DNA from 2 places in the Arthrobacter sp. PGP41 genome. Region 2 is predicted to be linked to the other one. Evidence: riboswitches for the same ligand, from Rfam matches in the RefSeq annotation. Region 2 holds a riboswitch; the other holds the start of a gene.
The links. Region 2 has a riboswitch for cyclic di-AMP ahead of C3B78_RS03830 (C40 family peptidase). Riboswitches for the same ligand answer to the same signal wherever they lie in the genome.

Region 1 (5,100 bases), 150 kb from region 2:
CGCGCTTTCGCGCCCGAGGTCCCCGCGCTTTTCCTGACCGCCAAAGACGCGGTCCAGGACAGGATCGTGGGCCTCGCCGCCGGCGGCGACGACTATGTCACCAAGCCGTTCAGCATGGAGGAAGTCCTGCTGAGGCTGCACGGGCTGGTACAGCGCTCCGGCGTTGCCGCCATGGACACTGCTGAACTGGTGGTGGGAGACCTTGTTCTGAACGTGGACACACGCGAAGTCACGCGGGCCGGTGATGACGTCCAGCTAACGGCCACCCAGTTCGAGCTGCTGCGCTACCTCATGGAGAACCCCAAGCGCGTCATCAGCAAGGCCCAGATCCTGGACCGGGTGTGGAACTACGACTTCGGCGGCCAGGCAAACATCGTGGAACTCTACATTTCCTACCTGCGCAAGAAAGTGGACGCCGTGCACCCGCCCATGATCCACACCGTGCGGGGCGCCGGGTACGTCATCAAGGCGGCGGAGTAGGCGGCGCCATGACCGCCGTGCACACCGCGGAGCCGCAGCGCCGGTGCTGGCTCAGGCCTGGCACCTGGCACCTGCGGACCCGGCTTATTTTGCTGGCCATGGCGCTGCTGATCGCCATCTGCGGTGCGGTGGGCGTGGCCAGCTACGCCTCCATGGACGCGTTCCTCACCCGCCAGCTGGACGAGCAGCTGAGCCAGGCCGCAGCCCGCTCCAACGATCCCGGCCGGCCTCCCTCCGGCGGCTTCAACGGCAGGGACCCCCTGGATTCCCGCGGCCAAAGCGTGGGAACACTGAACGCGCGCATCCTCAACGGCCAGGTCAACAGCGCCGGCTTCCTTGCCCCGGACACCACGCGCTCCGCACTGTCCACCGAGGACAAGCAGGTCCTGCTGGCACTGGCCGCCGACGCCCGGCCTGTTGACCGCAGGCTTTCAAACGGCAACTACCGGCTGATCGCGGTCAAGACCAGTTTCGGCGACGTCCTGGTGACCGGACTCCCCCTGGCTGCCAAGGAGGGCACGCTCGCGTCCCTGGTGTGGACCTTCGTGTTCGTCTCGCTGGGCGGGTTGCTCCTGGTCGGGCTGGTGGGCACAGTCCTGATCCGCCGCACCATGAAGCCCCTTGAACAGCTGTCCGAGGTGGCCACCCGGGTTTCGCAGCTGCCCCTGGATGCCGGCGAGGTGGCACTTGCCGTGCGTGTACCGCCGTCGAACTCCAACCCCGGAACTGAGGTGGGCAGCGTGGGGCACGCGCTGAACCTCATGCTGGACAACGTTGCCAACGCGCTGCAGGCGCGGCAGAAGAGCGAAACCAAGGTGCGGCAGTTCGTGGCTGACGCTTCCCATGAGCTACGCACGCCGCTGACCGCCATCCGCGGCTACACCGAACTGATGAGGATGACGGAAAACTTCACTCCGGACGGGCAGAAGTCGCTGGCGCGGGTGCAAAGCCAGTCGGAACGGATGACCGCCTTGGTGGAGGATCTCCTGCTGCTCGCGCGGCTTGACGAGGGCCAGCCGCTGAAGCTAAGCGAGGTGGACCTAACGCAGCTGGTGGTGGAAGCCGTCAGCGACGAGAAGGTCATGGCGCCCGGGCACACCTGGCGGCTGGAGCTCCCCGACGAGCCGGTGGTGGTCAACGGGGATCCGTCGCAGCTGCGGCAGGTGTTGATGAACCTGCTCTCCAACGCCCGCAAGCACACCCCTCCGGGCACCACAGTGGTAACGGGGGTGTGGAAGACCCCGGAGGGAGCCGCGGTTGTAACCGTAACGGACGACGGCGGCGGAATACCGCCGGAGTTCGTGGACCAGGTCTTCGCGCGGTTCGCCCGCGCAGACGCGGCACGCGCGGGAACGGCCAGCACGCCCGGCGCACCCGCCGCTGAAGGCACCAGCGGTTTGGGGTTGTCCATTGTCGAGTCCATTGTTGAGGCCCACGGTGGACGGGTCACGGTGACGTCTCAGCCCGGCCGCACACAGTTCGCCCTGCAGCTGCCCTTGGTTCGCGAAATTACACAAGGCGGCGCGCCGCCATCGTGATTCCTGTTACCAAAATGTGACTTCTGCGCTGCGCTCCTGTACCGTCGAATGGGTGCGGCCCCCGTTCGGGCCGCATATCCCGGGTTGACGCCAAGCTCTGCCACTTCCCGGATTCCTCTTGAGCAACGGCAGAGGCGGGGGACCCACCGTCCCGGGCACTGAATGCCCTTGGGGTTAAGCCTGCACGTGTTTTTTCCGTGCGGCCGGATGCCCTCATCCGAACCCGACAGCTAACTCCGCAGGTGTGAGAGGCGATCCATCATGTCCAAGTTCCTTGTAAAACCACGCCCGCAATCGGGCTCGGATGCCCGCGCTACGCGTCGAGCAGCCAAATTCCCGTCCTTCGGCCGGCGCGCCGGGTTCCTGGCAGTATCCTGCGCCATCCTTGTTGGAGTTGGCGCTGCGGGCCAGGCCACCGACATGGGTGCCCGCGTGGCAGCCACCGAGGCGCCCGCTGTCGAGTCCCTGTCGAAGCTGAGCATGGAGCAAAGCGAAATCCGGGCCAACCCTGCGCCTGAGTCCGCGGCTGGGCCGATCAATGTTGTCCCGCAGGCAGCCGAACCGGCTCCAGCTCCGGCAGCCGAGCCCGCACCTGCCCCTGCGCCGGCACCCGCTCCCGAACCGGCGCCGGTACCGGTACCCGAGCCCGCACCCGTCGTCGCGGTTAATGACCCCGCGGGCGCCCAAGCGTACGCAGCCGGCCAACTGGCTTCCTATGGCTGGGCTCCGGACCAGATGCAGTGCCTGCAGACCCTATGGACCAAGGAATCGGACTGGACCACTACGGCCACCAATCCGAGCAGCGGCGCCTACGGCATCGTCCAGTCCTTGCCGGCTGAGAAGATGGCCAGTGCCGGCGCCGACTACCTCACCAACTACCGCACGCAGATCAACTGGGGCCTGGATTACATCCAGGAACGCTACCAGTCCCCGTGCGGTGCACTGAACTTCCACTTGTCGAACAACTGGTACTAAAGCGGCACCGACCGCGTCCGGTGACTCAAACCTCACAGCCGGAAGGAAATGACCCTCCTGCCCTCGTCATCCACGCCGACTTCGACGGCAATTGAACTGTAGTCAGCAATGTGCAGCATGCCGGCAGGCAACGGTCCGGTGTTGGGTCCAACAGCCACCGTACGGATGCCGGCGGCGACCCCTGCTGCAATGCCGGCGGGAGCATCCTCAAACACCACCGCATCGGCAGGATCCACGCCCAAGGCGGCGGCGGCCTGCAGGTATCCCTCAGGATCCGGTTTTCCCCGGGTTACCAGCTCAGCTGTCACGGCCGTGGCAGGCATGGCTAGACCCGCGGCGCCCATCCGGATGTCAGCCAGGACGCGGTCAGCGGACGTGACGAGGGCGATGGCGTCTGCTGGAAGTGCCGCCAGCAACCGGGCTGCCCCGGGCAGGGGCAGGATGCCGTCGGTCCGGACGCGTTCCATGGCACCAAGTTCCGCGGTCAGTGCCGGCACATCGGCGCCGGGCGGAGCGAAGCGCTTCACGGTGTCGCCTGCTTGGACGCCGTGCGAAGTCCGCAGGATCTCTCCAAGGTCCAGCCCGTAGCGGACGGCAAACTCGCCCCAAACCTGTTCAACTACCGCGGTGGAATCAACCAGGGTCCCATCCATGTCAAAGAGGACGGCACGGCAGGTCAGTGCCAGGGTTAGGGGAGGCATCGGGACGGTCATGCCTCCCATTCTGCCCCAGCCCTCGCGGAGACCTAGCCGGCGATGCCGTACAGCCGGTCGCCTGCGTCGCCGAGGCCGGGAACGATGTAGGACTTCTCGTTGAGCCTTTCGTCGATGGAGGCCAGCACGATGGTGACATTGGCATCGGAGAGTTCTTCCTCCAGCTTTGCCAGGCCTTCCGGAGCAGCAAGCAGGCAGATGCAGGTGACATCAGAGGCGCCGCGCTTGAACAGGAACTTAATGGCTTCGCGCAGCGTACCGCCGGTGGCCAGCATGGGGTCCAGGACGAAGATCTGCCGGTCGGTAAGGTCCTCGGGCAGGCGCTCGGCGTAGGTGATGATGTCCAGGGTTTCCTCGTCACGGGCCATGCCGAGGAATCCCACTTCAGCGGTGGGGACGAGCTTGGTCATGCCCTCGAGCATTCCAAGGCCCGCGCGCAGGATGGGTACCACCAGCGGGGTGGGCTTGGTGAACGCCGTGCCAACAGTGGTGCTGACGGGCGTTTCGATGGTGACTGGCTCGGTGCGGACCTCGCGCGTTGCCTCGTAGGCGAGGAGGGTCACCAGCTCCTCCGTCAGCTGCCGGAAGACCGGGGACGGAGTGTTTTTGTCCCGGAGGACGGTGAGCTTATGGGCGACCAGCGGGTGGTCCACAACGAGAGTGCGCATGGGTCAAAAGTATCACCCGGCCGCCGGGCCCCTCCCCGACCGGTCGCCGCTGGCCTCCGCTTCCCCGTTGGGTTCCTCTCGAAGGACGGGGTGTTCAAAGGTAGGCGCCGGGCCCGCGTGCTCGCGGCGGCGTATCAGGTGGAACAGCCGGTGGGCCAGGATCACCATGGACACCCATGCGAGGCCAAGGAACCAGCCGGCCATCACATCGGTCAACCAGTGGTGTCCCAGGAAAACCCTGCTCAGGCCCATGGCGATGATGAAGATGGCGCCGGCCGTTATTGCGGCGATCCTTGCCCACAGGATTTGGAACTGGAGGCACATCAGATACACCAGGACCCCTATCACCACTGTTGTGTTCAGCGTGTGTCCGCTGGGGAAGGACGGTGTGGTCTCATAGGGCGGCACCGCCTCCGAATGGTCCGGACGGGTCCTGCCGACCAGGCGCTTGCCCAGGGTGGTGGCAGTTGTGGAAACGAGGGCAGCGCCGCCCACCAGGACGATGGGCCGCCACGTCCTGCTCAGTAATGTCAGCCACGCAGTAAGGATGCTGGCGAGGATCGGCATGCCGATCCCGCCGCCCACGTTGGTAAAGCCCGTGGCGAAGGCGTCCACCTCCGGATTCCGCAATGACTGGGAGTATTCCAGCGCAGGAATATCCAGGCTGGCAAGCCCTTCCTCGGCCACCACATTGGCATACACCTCTGCGCCGAGCAGTGCCAAGGT
Region 2 (5,100 bases):
GCAAGGTACTGCGCTCGAGGAGCTGAGCTGGATGACGGATCTGATCGACACTACGGAGATGTACCTTCGGACCATCTTGGAGCTTGAGGAAGAAAACATCGTTGCCCTCCGCGCCCGGATCGCGGAGCGGCTGCGACACTCAGGGCCCACCGTTTCGCAGACCATCGGCAGGATGGAACGGGACGGCCTGGTGGTTGTCTCCGGAGACCGGCACCTTGAACTTACGGAGGTGGGCCGGAAGCGCGCCACCGAAGTCATGCGGAAGCACAGGTTGGCGGAGCGGCTCCTGGCTGATGTCATCGGGCTGGACTGGGCCTACGTCCATGACGAAGCCTGCCGCTGGGAGCACGTCATGAGCGAACGGGTGGAACGGCGCATTTACGAAATGCTGAACCATCCCACCGAGTCCCCGTACGGCAACCCCATCCCGGGATTGGCGGCCCTCGGGGGCCAGGCGCAGTCCGCGGCGGATCCGGCAGTCAGCCTGCTTGAGGCCATGAAGACTTACGGCCCGGCATCCGAGGTGACAGTCAGCCGCCTCGCAGAGCCGATCCAGGTGGAACCCGAGCTGCTGGTCCAGCTTGATGAAGGCGGAATCCGGCCCGGTGCGTCGGTATCGCTGGAGCGGGTCGGGGAGTACATCTCGGTCCGCGTCCCGGGCATCGAAGGGGCCTTGGAACTGCCGCCGGAAGTCGCGGCGCACGTCTTCGTGGCCGTACGCTAGGGACTGCTGTGGGCCTCCCGGCTACCCGAATGGGGGCCGGTTACGCAAAGATAACGGAATTGTTACTTTGGGACTTTTGGCCCTATAGTTAAACCCAAGCGTTGATACTAAAGCGTTACCTGATTCGGAGCCGAGCTCTGCCAGCGGATCAGGTGCACGAGTCATTACTGGCAGAGGCGGGGGAACCACAAACGGCAGCCGGGGGACTGCCTTGGGGTGAAGTCCGTCAGCAGCAAGCCTCTTCCAGTGAAGGATCCTCCGGGGATACCTCTGTGCCGAAGCTTGCTTACGGCGGACCGGGTCTTTGAACTCTCTGACCCGAATCCGACAGCTAACTTCGCAGGCTTTCCAGAGAGGAACCCTTCTTGTCCATGCAGACCCCCAGGGGACGCCGCCGCGCGGCGGTACCCTCTTCGACGCCGCGGGTTGTTGAAGTCATCACCACGGAACGCCCCCGCGATCCGCACCGTGATGCACGCCGCCGTCGTGGTCCCTTCCGCCAGGTCACCGAATTTGCCGCAGCGAGCGGGATCGGCCAGAAGGCCGGAATCGCCCTCGCGGCGACAGGCCTGGTGCTGACCGTGACGGTGCCGGCCACCAGCCCCGTGATGGCCACCGACGCTCCCGGTGCTATACCGGTCGCAGCGTCAGCCGCAACCCCGCAGCCCCAGATCTCAGCCGAGGCCGGTGCCCAGATCGACTTCAGCCGTTCTGCCGTCGTCACCCAGGCGGATCCGGACGGCAAGCTCAAGCAGCTTCTGAGTGCCCAGTCCGCCGGCTCTGTGTCACGTGCTGCCTCGGCAGGAAGCCTCGGCGCCCCGCTGGCCACGCTGACCACAGCATCGCCGTTCGGCTACCGTGTCAGTCCGATCACCGGGGGCTCAGGCGACTTCCACCGCGGCCAGGACTACGTGGCCCAGTGCGGCACGTCCGTCCTCGCTGCGGCTACCGGCACGGTGACCTTCGTGGGCTGGCACCAGTTCGGCGGCGGAAACCGTGTTGTGGTGGACCACGGCAACGGTTTGGAAACCACCTACAACCACCTCTCCTCCTTCAATGTGAGGGAGGGGCAGACGGTCTCACGCGGGGAGGTTGTGGCCCTCAGCGGGACCACGGGCGCCTCCACGGGCTGCCACCTCCACTTTGAGGTGCAGGTCAACGGCGAAGTGGTCGATCCGACTGGCTGGCTGTAGCCAAATGACGGTGAACTATCGGATGATCGCGACTTGCCGTGACCTGAATGTGACATTCACCCAAAACTGCTGTACCGTCTAACTCGCGTCAACTTTTCCGAAGTTGACGCTCTTGTGCGGATTGCCTAACTCTGCCACCGCTCAAGGTCCGTTCGCATTTCATCGTCTGGCAGGGGCGGGGGAACCAATTTTGGTCTTGGCTTTGGCTAAGACCTTGGGGTTAAGTCGCAAAACTTCCTTGGAAGCAGCGCGGCCGGGTGACTCCCATCCGAATCCGACAGCTCACCTCGTAGGCATTGGGAGAGGCTACCTTCGTGTCTTCACGCAACAATTCTGCGCGCCACCGTGCGCAAACGGTTCGTACCAACCCCTTGGACACTGTGTCCAAGGCTGTTAGTGCCAATGCCGGGACAGTAGGTCGCCAGGCTGCCGTCATCGCCGCAGCTTCCGGTCTTATCCTCAGCATGGGCCTGCCCGCCAACGCAGCGGACACCACCGCTGGTGTTTCCGCTTCGACCGAGTCCGGTTCTGCGCAGGCTGCCTTGGCAGTCACCGCAGCACCCACGGCCACCGTGTCGTTCGAGCGGCCCGTGGTCAAGACCACCGCCGCCCCGAAGCGGGAGCCGGTGCGGGCACAGTCCACCGCCACCGAAACGGGCGCAGCGTCCACTACTGAATCTGCTGCGGACAAGCTGGCCAAGACTGTCTCTTCCGCCGCCACCTCCGGCATTGCTGCCATCGCCTACACGGGCATTGGCAGCCCCTACGTCTGGGGCGGCACCAGCCCCGTCACCGGGTGGGACTGCTCAGGCTTCACCCAGTGGGTTTATGCCCAGGCCGGCATCAGCATCCCCCGCGTCAACGCCTGGACTGCCATGACCCCCACCTCCACCCCGCAGCCCGGAGACCTGGTCATGCAGAACGGCGGAGCGCACGTCGGCATCTACGTCGGGAACGGCATGATGGTCAGCGCGCTCAACCCCTCCCAGGGCACGCTGCTCCACGCCGTGGCCGCCACCGGCACGTCTTCGTTCTTCACCGTCAGCAAATAGTTCTTGGACCCTCGGGTCCAGGAACTATTTCTTTGCTCCACCACGCTTTCCGCTAACACCACATCCCCGTTCGGGGCGTGCCGGCATACCCCCAAGATGCCGGCGCGTCCGCATCCCTTGGTGCCCACAACGGCCTGAGGAAAACGAAAGAGAGAACTGATGACTACTCGTGCCACCGCACGGCATCGCGCCGAAGTCACCAAAACCAACTCAATCGCCATCATCGCCAAGGCTGTCGGCGAGAACGCCGGTGGCGTAGGCCGCCAGGCCGCGGTCATCGCCGCCGCTTCCGGCCTGGTACTGACCAGCGGCATCGCGGCAAACGCTGCCGACTCCAACGTCCAGCGCGACTCCGCTCCCGCATCCACCCTGGAAGTTGAATCGGCCGTCGAAGCCCCCATCTCCGCGGCTTCCACGATCAACATCACCTTCGAAAAGCCCGCCGTCACCACCACGCCGGCCCCGGTTATCGAAGAACCCGCACCTGTCGAGGTCCAGGAGGCCGAGCCGGCCCCCGTCGCCAAGCCTGCTGCTCCCAAGGTCACCGCCACGGTTTCCACGGCCCCTGCCGCCGCTCCCACTGCTTCCGCCAGCGGCAAGGGTGCAGCCATCCTGTCCGCTGCGTACGCCCAGTTGGGCGTTATGCAGGACTGCACGATGCTGGTCACGAACTCCCTGGCAGCAGTGGGGATCAACTTCCACGACTGGCCTGCAGGCTACCTCTCCCTGGGCCGCACCGTCAGTGCCGCTGAGGCGCAGCCGGGCGACCTGATCTACTACGCAGACGGTGGCGCCGGCATGGCACACATTGCTGTCTACGCAGGCAACGGCCAGGCCGTCCACGGTGGCTACAACGGAAACCAGACGGTGGTCTTCAGCGCCAACGTCGGCTCCGGCCCCGTCTTCATCCGGGTTAACTGAGACGCCACCACCGGCGGTCCAACCAGGACGCAAAGAACCCTTGCCCTCGCGGCAAGGGTTCTTTCCTTTTAATTGCGCGCTGCTCCGGCCGTTCAGCATGCGCCCCTTGACTGGACCGACACGACAGTTCTGGGACAGGGCGATTAGCTGAACACGCGCTTCTGTGTTTACTCTTGTGGTGTCGATCCATAGCCCGGACATGCCGAGGGCAGCCGGCCCTCGTGCCCCTGGACGGGTGCGGCCGTGAAGAGGTACGTGCATGCGCACTCTCGTTCTGAATGCTGGGTATGAGCCCCTGGCGGTGATCACTTTCCGCCGGGCGCTGGTGCTTGTGCTCACGGGCAAGGCCAGCGTGGTTGCCGAAGGCGATGATCCCGTGGTGGGACCGCAGGAAATCCTGGGACGTCCCTCCGTGATTCTCCTGAACCGCTACATCCGTCCGAGGTACAACCAGGCCACCGCTGTCAGCCGCCGCGGGGTGCTCAGACGCGACGGCCACAGATGCGCGTACTGCGGAAAAGCGGCCCACACCATCGACCATGTCCACCCCAAGTCCCGGGGCGGTGAGGACTCCTGGGAGAACCTGGTGGCGGCCTGCCTGCGCTGCAACAACGTCAAGGGCGACCATACGCCGGCTGAAATGGGCTGGAAACTACGTTTCGTCCCGGAGCCACCGCATGGAACCATCTGGCAGATCAAGGAACTTGAGAAACCCACCCCCGCCTGGGATCCGTTCCTGCTGCCGGAGCGCGCCGCCTGACCGGAAACCTTCGGCACGCCGCAACGCCACAGATGGCTAGGCTGGGGGAATGGAACAGAACCGGCTGGACTTCGATGCAGTGATCCTGGCCGGTGGCCGGTCCTCCCGCTTGGGTGGGGTCCCGAAACAGGACCTGGTTTTCCACCATGACACCCTCCTCGAGCGCGCACTGGCCGCTGCAGCAGGTGCTTCGCGCACGGTGGTGGTGGGCCCGGGAGCCGGACATTCACTTCCCGGAGTACTTTTCTGCCGGGAGCAGCCGCAGTTCGCAGGGCCGGCAGCCGCCATCTCCGCCGGACTCGACGCCTTGGCCCGGGACGGGCGCGGGGCGGAGTTCACCCTGGTGCTGGCGTGTGACATGCCGCTGGTCCGGGACGCAGTGCCGGTACTGGTGGCCGCGATGGTTTCAGCGGACGCAGACGGGGCCATGGCCCGCGCAGAAGACGGCCG

Region 1: it holds a riboswitch for cyclic di-AMP, as region 2 does, so the genes downstream of both, C3B78_RS03195 (hypothetical protein) here and C3B78_RS03830 (C40 family peptidase) in region 2, are expected to answer to the same signal.

What each region holds. Positions count from the first base shown of each region.
Region 1 covers NZ_CP026514.1:668,456-673,555, reverse strand. The annotation lists gene C3B78_RS03205 (response regulator transcription factor) at 1-480, shown strand, start outside; gene C3B78_RS03200 (HAMP domain-containing sensor histidine kinase) at 489-2,018, shown strand; cyclic di-AMP (ydaO/yuaA leader) riboswitch at 2,114-2,274, shown strand; gene C3B78_RS03195 (hypothetical protein) at 2,280-2,993, shown strand; gene C3B78_RS03190 (HAD-IA family hydrolase) at 3,026-3,706, opposite strand; gene upp (uracil phosphoribosyltransferase) at 3,739-4,374, opposite strand; gene C3B78_RS03180 (phosphatase PAP2 family protein) at 4,387-5,100, opposite strand, start outside.
Region 2 covers NZ_CP026514.1:821,732-826,831, forward strand. The annotation lists gene C3B78_RS03820 (metal-dependent transcriptional regulator) at 32-724, shown strand; cyclic di-AMP (ydaO/yuaA leader) riboswitch at 868-1,085, shown strand; gene C3B78_RS03825 (M23 family metallopeptidase) at 1,096-1,917, shown strand; cyclic di-AMP (ydaO/yuaA leader) riboswitch at 2,046-2,227, shown strand; gene C3B78_RS03830 (C40 family peptidase) at 2,298-2,969, shown strand; gene C3B78_RS03835 (NlpC/P60 family protein) at 3,129-3,890, shown strand; gene C3B78_RS03840 (HNH endonuclease) at 4,150-4,650, shown strand; gene mobA (molybdenum cofactor guanylyltransferase) at 4,700-5,100, shown strand, end outside.